DNA from 4 places in the Solibacillus ferritrahens genome. Region 2 is predicted to be linked to each of the others. Evidence: riboswitches for the same ligand, from Rfam matches in the RefSeq annotation. Region 2 holds a riboswitch; each other region holds the start of a gene.

Region 1 (4,505 bases), on a different contig from region 2:
GCTATCCAGCCATCAGAAGATACAGTATGTTCGGTTATATACCGAGGCAAAAATAAAATTGTAATACTAATCGTATTCGAAGCAACAGCAAACATAATGTCTTTATCTTGAATCGATTCATTGTTTTTATAAAGTTTCATTACTTCACTGATCCTCCGTCTTTCTTTTTCTTATTCGATTTCAGGAATGGCTGAAATGAGCGTTTTGACAATACTGTAATCGGAGCCCTTACGACAATATTTTCAAGGGTCCATAAGTTGCCGGGAGAAAAGGATTGTGTATATGGAACACCAATACTTTTTAAGTTGGCAAGATGAACATAAATCATAATAAACACTAAAATAATTCCGTATAGCCCTAAAATTGCCGCAGCAAATATAGTAGCGAGGCGAACTATTCGCAAGCCAATCGCAAAGCTGTAATTGGGTATGGTGAATGCGCAAATGGCCGTTAAAGAAATAACTATAACCATGATGGGGGTTACAATACCCGCCATAACGGCAAGTTGACCAATAACTATACCGCCTACAATCCCAATTGTCTGACTGATTTTATAGGGGAGTCTTGTTCCAGCCTCCTGCAATACTTCATAAAAAAAGACGAGGATTAAAGCTTCAATTAAGGACGGAAATGGAATCCCTTCCCTAGCTGCCGTTATTGTAAATAATAGCTGAGCCGGAATTAATTCTGGATGGTATGAAATTAATGCAACATATAGGGCTGGTAAAAATATAGTCATGTAGAAAGAGAATAAGCGCAATAATCGAAGTAATGAACTTATTAACCAACGTTGGTTATAGTCTTCTATTGACTTTAATGAATCCCCGAAAGTGATAGGCATTAAAAGAGCAAAGGGTGACCCTTCAACAATAATGGCTATTTTACCTTTCAATATATTGAAAGCCACCCTATCCGGTCTTTCTGTATCTAAAATTTGTGGAAAGGGTGACAGAAGATTATCTTCAATCCACTGTTCAATAAATCCAGAATCCGGTGCGAAATCAATATCAATTGTTTTAACGCGACGCAAAACTTCCTGTAAAAGATCTTCTCTTACAACCCCATCAATATAACAAATGGCAATTTTCTGGTTGGAATGTGTGCCAACTTCCATCATATCGACTCGAAGATTGGGATCTTTGATTTCCTGGCGAATGAGCGAGAGGTTAATTTTAAAATTCTCTATAAACCCTACTCGGGACCCTCGAATAACTGATTCAGATTGCGGCTCTTCAAGGGCACGATATTCCATTCCGCTCGTTCCGATAAGAGCGGCTTCACTTACACCTTCCAGTAAGAAAACTGTATCGCCGGCTAAAAGCGTTTTAATTACCTGCTTCATTTCCTTCGATCTGTTGATTTCAGCAATGGCGATTATTTCTTCATAGACATGATCAAACAAATTCGAGTGAATATGTTTTCTGTTTAATTCAAGAACTCTTAATATATTTTTATTTAATAAATCCTCGTTTATAAGCCCTTTTATATAAATTAAAGCAAAAGGATGGTTCAACCGGCCAATTCTGCTTTTTCGGATAATAAGATCTGAAGAATTTCCAAGTATTTTTTTTATTACTGTAATATTTTCATCTAATTGGCCATCGAGATATAGGGGATTATTGTATTTTTCATTTGAAGATTGGACCATTTTCTTAACTCCTGTTCAAATGATGTAATAAGTTTATTGTTTTATTTTTTCCAAATAATATGCAATTCATACTTTAATTCGATGTGTTATTGAATCTTTAAAATGTGGGTGTAGCTTAGATTGAGTGAGCAATCTAAATGTATGAATTTGACATTCAACATACCTGTTGATAATATGGAGGAACAAACAAAATAGCATATATTGCGGGGGGACTCTTTTGAGTTGAGAAGGTTAAAACCTGACTCTTTGAACCTGTCAGTTAACACTGGTGTAGGGAAGCGATTCATTATATTTTTAAGCAATAATTTGAATTGTGCTTTCCCAATTTTATTTAAATGGGAGAGCACTTTTTTATTTTCGCATGCTTAAGTGAATTCATATCGAAAGCCTCTGTCCTGTGATTCTATTTGTTCGTATTCAGAATGTTAATAGAAAGGTGTTTGGTAAATGGGTATTAAACAGGAGATTCAAAGTGAAATAATTCAGGCAGTTGAAACGGTAAAACAGATAAATCCGATGGCAGGTTCTATTACGAACTCTGTAACCATTAATCTAGTGGCAAACGCTCAGCTTGCTGTTGGCGGATCTGCAGCTATGGTATATTTGCCGGATGAAGCGGAGTTTTTGGCAAAAACCGGAGGAGCTACATATGTCAACGTTGGTACACTTCTACCGATTTATGAAAAGACATTACCCCATGTAGCAAAAGTATTGCATGAAGCAGGAAAGCCATGGGTGTTAGATCCCGTTGCTGTTGGTATTGGCTCCCTAAGGACACAACTTTTAAAACAATTTAAAGTATTTAAACCGACAATTATTAGAGGTAACGCCTCAGAAATTATCGCATTAGCAGGTTTATGGGAATTAGATGGGGGGACAGATGAATCAAATGTGCGCGGTGTTGATTCTACTGATTCCGTACATGCGGCTAAAAAAGCAGCAATTGCTCTTGCAAAGTGGACAGGGGGTGCGGTTGCTGTCTCAGGGGAAACCGATTTAATAACAGATGGATCTATTATAGCTATCTCTTATGGAGGGTCATATTTTATGGAAAAAATCACGGGTGCAGGTTGCTCGTTAGGTGGAGTTGCAGCTGTGTATGCAGCGGCAGCTAATCCATTTATTGCAGCACTTACTGCCTCTGCTGTGTACAACTTAGCGGGAAAAAGAGCTGAACTTAAAGTAGATGGTCCCGGAAGTTTTCAAGTACAATTTTTAGATGAATTATATAAAGCGACAGCTGAAGAGATTGCAAACAACCCATTTGATTTGGAGGAGGTTTAAATCGTGAATACATTAGTAGCAGTTGCAATTGCGCCTTTTGGTGTAGGAGATGAATTATCTCAGGAAATAGCCGAGGTAGTGAAAGTTATCCGAGATTCAGGACTACCTAATCACACTACAGCCATGTTTACAGAAATTGAAGGCGAATGGGATGAAGTAATGAAAGTAGTAAAAGAAGCGACATTTATCCTTGCCGAAAAAGGAATTCGAACGGAAGTGGTGTTGAAAGCTGATATCCGTCCGGGATACACAAATACAATCAATACAAAAGTAAATAAAGTGAATGATATTTTAGGAGGATAATATGAGAAACATTAAGAACCTTGATATTTCAGCATATTTAGTTATAGGTCCCGAAAATACAAAAGGACGTCCAGTTGTATCAATTATTAAAGATGCAGTAGAGGCAGGATTCACTTGCATCCAAATACGCTCAAAAGTCGCTTCTGCCAGAGAATTAATTCAATTAACACGTCAAGCAGCAGATGTCATTGAAGAGACTGGAAAATCCCAGGAAGTGACACTGCTTGTAAATGACCGTCTAGATGTTGTTTTAGCTGCTAGATCGCAAGGGATTAAAGTTGACGGCATTCATGTAGGACAAACAGATATACCGGTGAACGTTTGTCGTGAATATTTAGGGGGAGATCTTATTATCGGTTTATCTGCTCGAGTTGATCAATTATTTGACTATATTAAGACAGAGGATGTCTCTCAACTTGATTATTTTGGCGTAGGGCCGTTACATGAGACCTCAACAAAACCTGATTGCGGAATTGGGGAAGACGGAAAAGTGATTACGAGAAGTATTGACGATATTGCGAAAGTTGCTGAGCTTAGTTCAATTCCCGTAGTCGTAGGCGGGGGTGTAAAGCTCGCGGATATTCCGACCCTAGCACAAACTGGAGCACACGGTTTCTTTGTAGTATCTGCTGTCACGGAGGCCGATAATCCAAAACAAGAAGCAACAAATTTAGTGAACACCTGGAACAATTATAAATCCAAATTAATATAAAACATCAGATTAAGGAGAGTACGCAATGACTGCTTCCCTTGAGGACGTATATAAGAATTCCTTCTTACATCCAACTTTAATAATCCCAAGCTATTGCCATCACAATTATTCTCTTACTCTTATTCCCCTACTATTTGGTTATTACAGGTCCAACCAATCAATTTGTAATTTCATACACTGCATTATATAGCTTATTGTCGCTAGGAATGCACAACCTTCATATCAGCATAATAAAAGTCGTTTATCATACAATTTGGTACAGGGCATTCCTTACTAATGAATAGTAGGTGGAGAAAATTGATGAATCTTAACAACCCAAATGGCAGCGATAATAAAGAGGAACATAGGACCTCTATGGATAAATGGAATAAATTGATGTTCCGCAGCAAAAATGAGAAACGGTATGTCTCGAATAGCAATAATAAAAGTAGTAGCTCTAGTGAAACAAATATTACGGCGGTAGCAGGAAACTGGATTGTGGCTATCGGAACAATTGTATCGGCAATTGGGAGTACACCTTCAACCTTTTTTACTCAGCAAACACTGACAGACTTCAAT
Region 2 (4,505 bases):
ACTTGAAGAAGGTACTACATTAAATTCTTTATCTCGTCAAAAAGGCGAATACTTTGCGACAGTATCTGCAACGATTACAGATAAAGATATTTCGAAGGCTACATCTGCAGCAGACGAAAAGATTGCTGATTTAGAATTACCTAAAGGTGTTACGACTGGTGTAGGTGGTGTTGCGGCTGATATGACTGAAACATTCACTCAATTAGGGGTAGCGATGATTGCAGCAATTGCCATTGTATACTTCATCTTAGTTGTAACATTCGGTGAAGGTTTGGCACCATTTGCGATTTTATTCTCATTACCATTTACTGTGATCGGTTCATGGATTGGGCTATTCGCGACAGGCCAAACAATTTCTGTATCGGTTATGATGGGATTACTGATGTTAATCGGTATTGTTGTCACGAACGCTATCGTACTTGTTGACCGTATTATCCGTATGGAACATGAAGGTATGAATATGCGTGAAGCAATATTGGAAGCTGGGGCAACCCGTTTACGACCAATTTTAATGACCGCGATTGCAACAATTGGTGCGATGTTACCAATGGCATTCGGTGGTGCTGGTGGCGGACTAATATCTCAGGACTTAGCCGTAACAGTAATTGGTGGTTTATTATCATCAACAGTATTAACATTAGTCATCGTTCCGATTGTATATGAAGTATTATCGAAAATGCTGAAGAAAAATCGTAAAGATGTAAAAGACAATTAATATGGGCGGCCTGTAGGAATAATATTCTTACAGGCTGTTTTTTATTGTACAGTTAAGGGTAAAGAAGTTAAGTTTTAAAGACCTAAGCGGGAGGGATTTCATGAGAAAAATATTGCTTTTTAGTTTTATATTTTTTGCAACAGCCATTTTTCATCCAATGACTACAAATGCTGCTACAGAAAAGATTGACCTTGGTAAGTACCCAGTACAAGTAATCGCAAAAAAGGATACGGAACTAAAGGATAAGAATGGGGCTGTTTTAAAAAGAGTAGCAAAAGGGGAAAAGCTTTTATTAACCGGGATACAAGGGAAGCAAGGTATCGTAAGAAATTCTTCTAAAACAGCTTTCCTTACTTTAACTGATGTTCACTATGCTCAATTAGTTGACGGTTCAAAAATGTTAACATTTGATGAAATAGCCTCTAAGTTAAAAATGATTTCCCTGATGTATCCTTCACTTACGCAATTACAGGAAATTGGACAATCTGTTGAAGGGCGCTCTATCTATTCAATAAAGCTCGGAACTGGTAAAAAGGAAGTTTTATTTGATGCGGCATTTCATGGCCGGGAACATATGACGACGAATGTGCTGATGGAAATGATTGATACATATTTAAAGGCCTACGTGAATGGCACGAAGATAGAAAAATATGATGTGAAAACGATATTAAGTGAGGTAAGTATTGTGTTTGTACCAATGGTTAACCCAGATGGTGTAACACTTTCACAAGGTGGAAAAGTGAAAACATCTATGGCCAAGTTGAGAGCGATGAATGGGAGCTCCAATTTTAATCGTTGGAAAGCAAATATAAATGGTGTCGATTTAAACCGTCAATTCAATGTGAACTGGCAATTAATTAAAATGACAAAGCCTTCGTATAAAGAATATAAAGGAAAAGCGCCGAATACAGAGCCTGAAGCACTTGCAATGAAAAGACTGATTGATCGCGGCAATCACTTAGCCTATGTATCTTATCATTCATCCGGTCAAATTATATATTGGAGTCGAGCGAAGAACCAATTTGAACGTACGAAAAAGCTAGTAAAGGGAGTTTCTTCAATTACAGGCTATAAAATGATGCCTGTAACAACAAAAAACGAACCAATTGCAGCTTCTGAGGACTACTTCACAAAAGTTAAAGACCGACCTGCGATGACGGTTGAAATAGCACCATATGCCGGTGAAGCTTCGGTACCACTGAAACGCTGGAACAATGTTTGGAAGCAAAATAAAACTGTCGCACTATACGTAGCGAATGAAGCGAGAAAATGGTAGGTAGTAGGAAATAATTTAAAATACCATTGCATTTATTCAGAATTATCAGTAGACTAGTAGTAATTAAATGAATTTGCAGGGGGACACGTAAGTGTTGAGAAGGTAAAACCTGACCCTTAGAACCTGTTCCGTTAACACGGGCGTAGGGAGCAAAATGTACAAGCTAATAATCGTACGTGGCGCTCTCCATCTTTTTGGAGAGCTTTTCTTTTGCAAATTTTTTAATTGCGGGGGGACACAATTGTGTTGAGAAGGTTAAAACCTGACCCTTAGAACCTGACAGTTAATACTGGCGTAGGGAGCAATAAGTGCGTACATATGCACTTTTTTAGGCATCTCTACTTTTCGTAGAGGTGCCTTTTTTGCTTACGCCTCCAAGGAGGAATTAGGATGGATTTTTGTGGAGAAGTAAGAAAGCAAACGGAATATTATTGGGAGGCCAGTTTGAAGCATCCATTTGTACAAGGTATTGCTGATGGAACATTGGAGCTGGAAAAGTTTAAATTTTATATGCTGCAGGACTCATATTATTTAAAGCATTATATGAAACTACTTGCGATGCTGGCGGCAAAAGCTAATGAGGATGAGGATGTAGCTTATTTCCTGGAAACCGCGAACTTTATCCGGGAAGCAGAGTTAGAGCTACACCGTTCGACTTTTAATGAGTTGCAGGTTACGCCTGAAGAAATCAGTAATTTTGAACCAGCACCTGCAGCGTACAATTATGTCAGTCACATGTATCAAGCATTTTATACAGGGATGATTGCCGACGCATACGCTGCGATACTACCTTGCCCGTGGTTATATCAGGAAATCGGAGCCGCATTACGAAAAGCAACACCGGGTGTTAAGTTGTATCAGCAGTGGATTGATTTATATGCCTCCGCTGAGATGGAACAAACAATTGAAAAACAAAAGGAAATGATGAATCGATTTGCACAGATGCCAGGAAATGATGAACGTGAATTGACAGCCCATTTCAAGCGCAGTTGCTATTATGAGTGGCAGTTTTGGGAAATGTCCTGGACTTGTCAGGATTGGCAACAGGAAGTGTATAGGAATGAGCATGTTACGAACTTGTAAACATCCTGGAGGGGCGTAGTTATATGAAGTTAATGGCAGTAACAGATGATAGTCAGCCAATTTTAGTATTAGCACAAAAAATCATTCAAATTCAGCAAATCGTGGATTATATCCAAATACGTGAAAAAACAAAAACAGCAAAAGAAGTGGTGACTTTACTGGAATATTTGGATAAGGGAGCTGTCCCGAAAGACAAAATCATCGTAAATAGTCATTTGGATATTGCCTTGAGCAACGGTATTCAAACGATTCATTTACCGGAGAGAGGCTTATCGGGACAACAGGTTAAAGATCAATATCCACAACTTCGAATAGGTAGATCGATTCATGATTATGTGGGCGCCATGGAGGCAGAGCGGCAAGGGGCTGATTATGTTCTTTATGGACATTGCTTTGAAACAAACAGTAAAAAAGGAAAGGTTCCAAACGGTCTTTCTCCCATACATGAAATGAAAAAGAACTTAAAAATTCCCGTCTTCGCGATTGGTGGGATTCATGTGGATCGAGTACAGGCACTCCTAGATGTTAAGGCAGATGGGATAGCGGTTATGTCCGGTATTTTTTCGGCAACGCATCCATTTGCAGCAGCACACCAATATAGGGAGGCCATTAAAGATGCAATCAAGCTATGACGTAGTCGTAATTGGCGGAGGGATTATTGGAAGTGCGATTGCCTATTATTTAGCAAAGGATCAAGTCGAGGTAGCCGTCCTTGAGGAAAGTCGAATTGGTCTAAAAGCGACAAGTGCAGCGGCGGGTATGCTTGGTGCACATTCGGAATATGAGGGCGATGGAAAGGACTTCTTCACTTTTGCGAGATACAGTCAGGCGCTCTATTCGAAGATACAGGATGAACTATACGGGCTAAGTGGCATTGATATTGGCTGCAAAAAGGGAGGGATTTTAAAGCTGGCCTTTTCTGAACGTGACAAGAAAGAATTAGGGACAATACTCGCACTGCCTACTGTGACATGGCTTGAAGCAAATGAAGTAAAAAATCTAGAACCCGATGTTTCCCCGCATATAATAGGGGCTGCCTATATTGAAGAGGATACTAGTGTACTGCCGTATCGTGTATGCCAGGCTTTTTTTAAAGGGGCACAAGTTTACGGTGCATCCATTTTTGAGCATACAAAGGTGTTAAAGATTCAAAAGCAGCAGGATACTTTTCAAATAGATACAACACTAGGAATGATCAAAGCAAAACGAGTTGTCATTGCTACGGGTGCTTGGAGTAATCCCTTTTTTCAGCAGCTAGGTATAGAGCAGCAAATAACACCGGTCAAAGGGGAATGTATTGCTGTTGAAGGGAGAAGCACTTTATTAAAACATACTATTTTTCATGATAAATACTATATCGTTCCTAGAAATAATGGGGAGCTAGTTATTGGCGCTACTATGAAGGGAAATGATTGGTCAGAACACGTAAGC
Region 3 (4,505 bases), on a different contig from region 2:
GCAGGTTCAACAACAAATACAGGAAACATTAGAGAGCTATAAGCAAAATGTCCATACTTTAACAGTGCAAATTGCAGAAGAACAACAAATGTTAGAGGGAAAAGAATTGGTGGATTTGAAGGCTATTGAGCAACAGATTTCGCTGCTTAATGAGCAAATAGAAGCCCAATATTCAGAAGTGAAATTAGTCCATTCTTACGCATTACAGTGTGGGGAAACTTTAGAAAAGCTTGAAAAATCAGCTCGACAAATAGAAGATTATAAAGAAAAATTAATGCAAGTCGAACATGTATATGATTTAATTCGTGGACAGAATGAAGCGAAAATTTCTTTTGAACGATTTGCGCAAATAGGCTATTTAGAAAAAGTAACACAAGCTGCAAATGAAAGACTACGTGTTTTATCAAATGGTCAGTATTTTTTAAAGTCAACGGGTCGTAAAGAAGGAAATGCACAAAGCGGGTTAAGTATTGATGTATATGATAGCAACACTGGGCAAACACGCGATGTTAAAACATTATCCGGAGGTGAAAAATTCAATGCTTCGCTTTCACTAGCTTTAGGAATGGCGGATGTTATTCAAAGTGTTCAGGGCAGTGTGCATATTGATACTATGTTCATCGATGAAGGCTTCGGTACGTTGGATGAAGAAGCATTACGACGCGCTATCGATATTTTAATTGACCTACAGCAAACGGGTCGCTTAATCGGTGTCATTTCACATGTCGCGGAACTTAAAGCAGCGATGCCGGCCATTTTACAAGTACAAAAGCTAAAAGAAGGCTATAGTAAAACAGAAATTATTATTAAATAAATGATTGTACAAAAAAACACATTTCACACGAAAGACTGAGTGAAATGTGTTTTTGTGTTAACGCTTTGTAGCTCGTCGTGTAGTTGTTGCACGTTGCGGAGTAGATTTTTTATCCATCATTTTTTTTATGATGGGATAAAGTATTGGACCGAATTTAATTGCTGTTTTAACAAGTTTGTTTAGTTTCATACGTATACACTCCTTAACGAATATCATTTCGTATAAGAAATATACCCAATTAAGGAGCTTTCATAAACATTAACGTAAAACTTTAATAGCTTTCACTAAATTCCAAATTCCCGTAATTGAAAAGATAATCAGTAAAGCAACAAGGGCAATAAAATGCGAACTTACAAAGAAATCCTGTATCGCCAAAGTTTCATGAGTCAAAAATAGCGAAATAAAAAAGTAAATAATATACAAAACACCAAAAGCAATCGGAATAAGTTGGGTAATAAAAGCCTTTTTCGAGTGCTCCCTTACAAAATCATCTTTTGAAACAACATATATAATGAACGGCAAGATAGAGGGTGCAAAGTAAAAGCTTAAATAGCTTAATGCACTTAATCCTTTTGATTGATCCATTTCATTCACTCCTTTGTATGTATACGAACGGTCTAGAATTTAGTTACAAAAAAATCGTCTGTTGAAAGTTGGAAAAATATTCGATACAATTAATTTGTTCAAACAATATTTATTTAGATGTACCACAAGGGGAGCCGAGTAAGTCGGCTGAGATTGTGCACGTAATTGCACTGACTCTTTGAACCTGTAAGTTAGCACTTGCGTAGGGATGTGGATAGAAACCGACTGTTCAAACGATAGTCAGGCTTTTGTCCTGATTATCGTTTTTTTTATTTTTGCAGATGGATTTCTATTCCTTCTTCACTTCTGTTACATCGGAAAAAGGAAAGGAGCATTGTTATGGACAAAAAGAGATTACTTATGATGGTGGAAATAGCGATTTTCGCTGCCGTCGGACTGGTGCTGGATCAAATATCATTTAAAATGTGGGCGCAAGGTGGATCGATTAGCTTTGTAATGGTTCCTATTATTTTAATGGCAATTCGTTGGGGGTTAACAGCAGGTCTTGCAACTGGCCTACTAATCGGAATAATGCAGATGATGTTTGGAGCTTATATTGTCCACTGGCTTCAGGCAATTCTTGATTATGGTCTTGCTTTTACTGTAGTAGGTTTAGCGGCAATTATAAGAAAGCCTTTATTACAAGCAACGCAATCACTAAATAAAACAAAAATGGCGCTTTACATTGTAATAGGTACGTTATTAGGTGGATCTTTACGATTCGTTTGCCACTTACTTGCCGGAGTTGTCTTCTTTAAGGAATTTGCAGGCGACGATAACGTATGGATGTATTCCATTATTTACAACGGTTCCTACATGCTGCCAGCAACAATTATTACAGCTATTATTGCCATCTTATTATTCACGTCTGCACCACGTTTATTGCAAAAAGTACAATAAGTTTAATTATTAATATAGAACTAGGTTTGAAGTGCGGATTGCCATCTTCAAATCTAGTTTGTTTTTTTATTATAAATGTACTCTAATCTATACTTCATTTTTGCACATAATTCCTGGATTTAAACACATCATTTAAAAAAACAATGAACACTTACAACCGATTTTAAGTATGTTATAGTTAAGGGTAGACATTGTTTAGAGGAAGGAAGTTACACATGATTGTTACAACACAAGAAGAAATCAAAGCTTTTAAAAAAATAGGACGTATTTGTGCTGAAATTCGTGAAGCGATGAAAGCGGCGACAGTACCGGGCGTGACAACAAAAGAATTGGATGAAATTGCAGGGCGAATGTTTGCCGAGGCTGGCGCAATTTCAGGTCCAAAAGGTGAATATGACTTCCCTGGCTATACTTGTATTTCAGTGAATCATGAAGTGGCACACGGTATTCCAGGTAGTAAAGTGATTCAAGAAGGCGATATTGTCAACATTGACGTATCAGGTTCATTGGATGGGTATTTTGCAGATACTGGTATTTCCTTCGTTGTCGGGGAAGGCTACGAGGATAAAGAAAAGCTTTGTGCTGTAGCAAAATCAGCATTTGAACGTGCAATGACAAAAGTTAAAGCAGGTTCAAAATTAAATCAAATTGGTAAAGCAGTTGAACGTGAAGCGCGTGATCATGGCCTAACGGTTATTATGAACTTAACGGGGCATGGTTTAGGAAAATCATTGCATGAAGAGCCAAACCACGTATTAAACTATTATGATGCCTGGGATACAACAATTATGAAGGAAGGGATGGTTTTAGCAGTAGAACCATTCATTTCAGCAAAGGCAGAGCATATTGTCGAATCTGGGGATGGTTGGACATTTGTCACTCCGGATAAATCATTAGTCGCTCAAATTGAACATTCAATTATTGTAACAAAAGACAAACCAATTATTTTAACAACATTAGAAGACTAATTAGAAAACGTGGAAGCATATAATGCGGCCACGTTTTTTACTTTTGTTCTAGCGGGTGTTTAAATCAACATAAAATAATCAAACGATTCAAATAAATCACAACAACAATTACCATTTTCATACACTTTCAAGTAAAATATATGTAAGGATTCGTAATAGAGGAGGCCGTTGAATGAAGAAACTAAATGATTTGGATCTAACATTAAAATTGGATAAGAAGCTATACAAAAAGCAATTGAAAGAGCTGCAGTATGAAGTGCTTAATATTCAGCAATTTTTATACAACAATAAAATCGGTCTCATCTTCGTATTTGAAGGAATGGATGCAGCAGGAAAAGGGGGGGCCATTAAGCGATTAACAGAACACATTGATCCCCGTGGATTAATCGTTTCGCCAATTTCCGCACCACAGCCACACGAAATGCGTTATCATTATATGCATCGATTTTGGAGGAAGTTACCCCAGCATGGACAGATTGCCATCTTTGACCGTTCCTGGTATGGTCGTGTATTAGTGGAACGCATCGAAGGCTTTGCAAAAGAACATGAATGGCAGCGGGCGTATAACGAAATTAATGGTTTTGAAAAGCAATTAACAGATGAAGATTATATTATAGTTAAATTCTGGATTCATATAGATGCAGATGAGCAATTGAAGCGTTTCATGGAAAGAGCGGAAGATCCGTATAAATCATGGAAACTAACAGATGAAGATTGGCGAAATCGTGAAAAGTTTAATTTATATATAGAAGCGGCAGATGAGATGTTTGCTAAAACAAATACAGAAAATGCCCCTTGGTGTTTAATTCCTGGCAACGATAAATTTTATGCACGAGTACAAGTGCTAAAAGAAGCTGTTGCTCAAATTGAGAATCAAATAACAAAACGGGGTCTTCAACTTACTAATGTTTTTGAAAATCATAATGAACAAGCAGCAGAAAGTACACTGCCTGAATTTATAGAAATACAGCCAAAGCAAAAAAAGAAAAAGTCATAAACGGATAAATAAGTTTGGCTGTGAAATGTAGGTGAGTTAAATGAAAAGCTTATTCAAGCTATTTCAAAAGAAGGAGGGTCCAATGGTTCAACTTATTGGGCAACAATGTTCATTGCGTACTTTTACCCTGTCTGATGCAAGAGCATTGACAAAGCTATTAGTAGATAATAAGTTTTACTGGTCAACATATGAACCGTTACATCGGGATGAATTTTATACAGAAGAGACACAGTACAAGAAA
Region 4 (4,505 bases), on a different contig from region 2:
TTTTTCAATCATGACATACGGCTCATACTTTAATTCTTTTGTCAAAGCATTGCGTACATTCGCATTGACATACGGGAATGGTGCATCATCTGTTACTTCATCAATAAATTCCAAGCCGTAATTAAATTCATGATTGCCATAAGTCGCAGCATCATAATCCAACGCAATCATTGATGCAATAGAAGGATGGACTTCTCCTTCTTTTAATTTTTTCACGGATTGAATGTAAGAGCCAAGAGGCGTTCCTTGAATGGCATCTCCATTATCAAATAATACTGTATTCGGGTTTTCCTCACGAGCTTTTTCGATGAGCAACGCAGTTTTTGCCAAGCCTAAACTATTCGTTGGCGCATCTTTGTAATAATCATAATTCATAATATTAGTATGAATATCCGTCGTACCTAAAATGCGCAATGCCACGGTCGTATTTGCTTCAACTGGGTTATATTCCGCCAAAAACCGCTGCAGAATCTTTTGCATTTGGACTTTCGTGACAAACTCATTCGGTTTGATCGTCCCGTCTTCATAGCCTGTTAATAAGCCTAACTCTACTGCCTTTGCCATCTCTTGACGATTCCCAGATCCAATTTTATTCGCATCTTTAAATTGATTTAATACATTTTCGGAATATTGTTTTTCATCCGGTATACCCCTAGCTGCAATAAGGAAGGCATGTGTGCGTGTCAATTTTTCATTTGGTGCAAACTGCGTCGGTGTTTTACCTTTAATTAACTTTAGTTCCACAGCCTTTTCAATATATGGCTTCAGTGAATCGGGTACGTCCTTGAATTGAACGGATTGTCCAGAACCTACTTCTACCCCTAATGCATCAATGACTGCCTTCACAAAATCTCCACGTGTCATTTCTTCATTGTTGGAAGTAGATGCCGCTGATACTCCAGCCATTCCACTAGTTAAAAGTGTTAATGTAAGGGCAGAAGCAGAAAGTTTTTTCCACATTTATTTCACTCCTATTATCTAAATTGTTCAACAAGTCCATCATACTAAATTGCCAGAATAGTAGAAAAGAGCAAATTGATACATTACTATATCGAGGTAAGTAGTACTTTTTGAGAGTTAAAAAAATGCCACAAGTTATTCACTTCAAGAAACGGGTACAATTTACTCAATAAATTAATTAAATTACTTGCACGTCGCAAATTCCGCGGTGCTCCTGGTAGGCAAAATGGTTTGTAGGGCCAAATCCATGACCAATATTCAGTGGGTAACGAATCGCTAATTGAACAAACTTTTTTGCTTCAATGATCGCTGTTTTTAATGGTTTCCCTTTCGCAATTTCTGCGGTAATTGCTGCTGAAAATGTACATCCTGTTCCATGTGTATGAATTGTTTTCAGTCTTTCTGTTTTCATTTTAAAAGGCTTTTCCCCTCGAATAAACACCGTATCAATCGCATGCTTACCCGCTAAATGACCACCTTTTATCACTACACATTGCATACCTAAATTTAATAAATATTCCCCTGCAAATTTAATTTCCTCTTCGGTTTTGATCGTAAGCCCGGTCAATACTTCTGCTTCGGGTATATTCGGTGTACAAACCGTTGCAACCGGAAGTAGTTTTTCCTTTAAAGCTATTGTTGCTTGCTCTTTCAATAAGCTAGCCCCGCCTTTTGCAATCATTACTGGATCTAAAATAAGTGGTATTTCTTTAGATTCCAATACCGAGACAATTGTTTCTACGATTTCTGCATTAAACAGCATACCTGTTTTAACAGCTTTTAAATCAAAATCATCGAGTACTGCATTTAATTGATCCTTTACAAAATCAGCAGTAGCAGGATAGATTCCATGCACCCCTTTTGTGTTTTGAGCCGTTAAAGCTGTAATCACTGATGTGCCGAAAACTCGAAGCTCTTGAAAGGTTTTTAAATCAGCTTGAATGCCAGCCCCGCCCCCACTATCGGATCCTGCTATAGTACATGCAATCATTTTTACCACTCCTAATAAAAATATTATTAAGTGTCACTGCAAAAGAAAGACCCCACGTAAAATACGCGGGGTCTTAGTAAGTACATATGTATAATTGTACTTTGCTCCCTACGTCCGTATTAACGGTCAGGTTCTAAGGGTCAGGTTTTAACCTTCTCAACACAAATGTGTCCCCCTGCAAATGCATTTAATTACGTCGAGTGTATCAGAATAAAATTTACATGGCAAGTAAATGGTAAAATTTTAGATTCATAATATACTTTCTAATGCAAAGTACGATTGTAAATTGCCACATCACTTATAAAAACTCAGATGAGCTATATACCATTTCATCTGAGTTTTTATTTAATCCTATTTTATTTCTTAACGACATTAAAGTTTGAACCGATAAGTTGCCAGTTTTGGGGGAAAGGTAAACCAAGTTTCCAATAACCGACACCCCGTAAATTCAGTCTTTTTACTAAATTAAATTTTGCCTGGATGGAACGTGCATCTTCAAACCATACAATATGTGAACGTCCTTGCTCATCATAATAGTTAAAGTACGGTGCCTGTGCCGTATAGTCATATTGAATGGCAGCATTATAACGTTTGGCTATTTCAATTGCACGCTGTGGACTTAATGCTTCTGCATATTCCCCCCCTTGCACAAAAGGTAACGTCCAATCATACCCATACAAATTTTGCCCAAGTAAAATTTTATTTGCCGGAATTTCCGTTAAAGCATATTGAACTACTTGTTCAACTTGAGGGAGCGGGGAGACAGCCAGAGGTGGTCCTGCAGAATACCCCCACTCATATGTCATTAGCATAACAAAATCTACTATTTCCCCATGAGCTCTATAATCATGACCTACCGTCCATTCCCCTGGCTGATTCGCACTCGATTTTGGTGCCAGTGCCGTGGAAACTGTATAACCTTCAGCATGCATACGCTCTACCGCACTTCTCAAGAAATTATTATAGGCTTCCCTTTGATCACCTGGTATTCTCTCAAAATCAAAATGGATATCCGACACATTCCCAATTCTTTTTGCTTCTGCAATAATATTGTCAAAAAGTAAGTTTTGTACTGCTTTACTTTGAAAAATGTCACGTGCTAGCTCACTACTGAACTGATAATCTTCTAGATTCGTTATCGCCATTGCAATACTTGCATTATTTTCTGCCGCCAAACTAGGTAATGGTGCAATTACTGGCGCCTTTAATGAACCATCCCGTCCAGCTTCATAGCTGAATAGGGCTAAATACGTTAAATAGGGACTCGTTTCACGCACTTGATTTACTAGTAGTTCACTTACTTCATCGCCTCTTGGTTCAACATAAGCGAAAATTTCAGCAGATGTTTTCGCAGCGGGAGGAATATATAAACGCGTTCCAATCATTAATAATGCATTTGGCGATAAACCATTTACTTGTGCAAGTGTCAAATAATTCACATTAAAACGTTGTCCTATTGACCATAAGCTATCCCCCGGTTGAACAATATAATATTGACCATTTACTGGAATCACAAGCGCTTGCCCTACAACTAAGCGATTAGGCTCGGGAATTTGATTGGCATCCACAATATTCTGTATCGTCGTTCCATAAGCTTGCGCAATTCCCCATAGCGATTCTCCTGGCTGTACAACATGAATTTGAATTGTCGGTCCTCCTTTTTCTATATACTAATTTATGAACTTAATGCTCTATTAATGCGAGAGAAAAAGTCATAAATGAATAAGAGTACTTTTTGAAATAATTTTTATACAAAACTAATTAAGATATGCGCATCCTAGCAAACTTTTTCATACTATAAATGTGAGGTGAAAAAATGCCAAGAGTAAAATATCGAGACGCAGATGTCGATTTGATGGCAAGAATGATGCGAGCTGAGGCTGAAGGTGAAGGAAAACAGGGGATGTTATATGTTGGGAATGTCATTGTCAATCGTGCAGTGGCTTCTTGCTTAGACTTTAATGATGTAAGGACAATTGAACAAGTCATTTATCAAGTACAAGGAAATAACTATTCATTTGAAGCTGTTCAAAAAGGGAATATGTTTTATCAGCGAGCACGACCTACTGAACAAAGATTGGCGCGACAAGCTTTAGATTATTGGAGAGAACATCCTGCAAAATATGCCCTGTGGTATTTTAATCCGTCTGGTGAATGTCCTCCGACATGGTATGGGCAACCATTTACAGGGCAATTTAAACAACATTGCTTCTATGAACCTGTAGCCGGAACATGTGAAAGTGTATATATAGGATAGATTTTCCTATCGCTAAATCATTAGAGAGCCTTTTAAAATAAATAAGGCTCTTTTTTTATTTTGAAAAGAAAGTGATAATTATACTTATTTTTTGTTGGACTGCTGGTTTTTATCGTGATTTGTTTTGTTATTTTTATTTTTGAGTTTAGCATCAAATTCTTCTGCAAATTCAGCTACATTATCTTCTGGATTTCGATCATGACTTGTCTTATTATGATGCAATTCTTTATAAGTAGCATAAGGGTTATGTGTTCTTTCGTTCAACGTCTTTTTGTTGTTTTTGCTCATATTCATCCA

Evidence for each region. A riboswitch is a leader RNA that binds a small molecule or an ion and turns the genes downstream of it on or off. The one in region 2 is predicted to bind thiamine pyrophosphate.
Region 1: linked by a shared signal. The riboswitch ahead of thiM (hydroxyethylthiazole kinase) and the one ahead of tenA (thiaminase II) in region 2 are both predicted to bind thiamine pyrophosphate.
Region 3: linked by a shared signal. The riboswitch ahead of thiT (energy-coupled thiamine transporter ThiT) and the one ahead of tenA (thiaminase II) in region 2 are both predicted to bind thiamine pyrophosphate.
Region 4: linked by a shared signal. The riboswitch ahead of thiD (bifunctional hydroxymethylpyrimidine kinase/phosphomethylpyrimidine kinase) and the one ahead of tenA (thiaminase II) in region 2 are both predicted to bind thiamine pyrophosphate.

Annotation. Positions count from the first base shown of each region.
Region 1 is NZ_JAXCLE010000005.1:110,818-115,322, forward strand. Features, by position in the region: gene SNE38_RS06825 (GerAB/ArcD/ProY family transporter) at 1-140, opposite strand, end outside; gene SNE38_RS06830 (spore germination protein) at 140-1,648, opposite strand; TPP riboswitch at 1,844-1,943, shown strand; gene thiM (hydroxyethylthiazole kinase) at 2,096-2,932, shown strand; gene SNE38_RS06840 (MTH1187 family thiamine-binding protein) at 2,936-3,235, shown strand; gene SNE38_RS06845 (thiamine phosphate synthase) at 3,237-3,947, shown strand; gene SNE38_RS06850 (DUF6944 family repetitive protein) at 4,248-4,505, shown strand, end outside.
Region 2 is NZ_JAXCLE010000023.1:4,747-9,251, reverse strand. Features, by position in the region: gene SNE38_RS16945 (efflux RND transporter permease subunit) at 1-715, shown strand, start outside; gene SNE38_RS16940 (M14 family zinc carboxypeptidase) at 816-1,991, shown strand; TPP riboswitch at 2,059-2,157, shown strand; TPP riboswitch at 2,211-2,309, shown strand; gene tenA (thiaminase II) at 2,382-3,074, shown strand; gene SNE38_RS16930 (thiamine phosphate synthase) at 3,098-3,706, shown strand; gene thiO (glycine oxidase ThiO) at 3,690-4,505, shown strand, end outside.
Region 3 is NZ_JAXCLE010000005.1:167,764-172,268, forward strand. Features, by position in the region: gene SNE38_RS07085 (SMC family ATPase) at 1-814, shown strand, start outside; gene SNE38_RS07090 (hypothetical protein) at 872-1,003, opposite strand; gene SNE38_RS07095 (DUF4870 domain-containing protein) at 1,073-1,399, opposite strand; TPP riboswitch at 1,517-1,625, shown strand; gene thiT (energy-coupled thiamine transporter ThiT) at 1,739-2,299, shown strand; gene map (type I methionyl aminopeptidase) at 2,515-3,267, shown strand; gene SNE38_RS07110 (polyphosphate kinase 2 family protein) at 3,440-4,264, shown strand; gene SNE38_RS07115 (GNAT family N-acetyltransferase) at 4,347-4,505, shown strand, end outside.
Region 4 is NZ_JAXCLE010000007.1:152,853-157,357, forward strand. Features, by position in the region: gene SNE38_RS09210 (bifunctional 2',3'-cyclic-nucleotide 2'-phosphodiesterase/3'-nucleotidase) at 1-960, opposite strand, end outside; gene thiD (bifunctional hydroxymethylpyrimidine kinase/phosphomethylpyrimidine kinase) at 1,139-1,951, opposite strand; TPP riboswitch at 2,040-2,138, opposite strand; gene SNE38_RS09220 (LysM peptidoglycan-binding domain-containing protein) at 2,308-3,597, opposite strand; gene SNE38_RS09225 (cell wall hydrolase) at 3,768-4,208, shown strand; gene SNE38_RS09230 (hypothetical protein) at 4,293-4,496, opposite strand.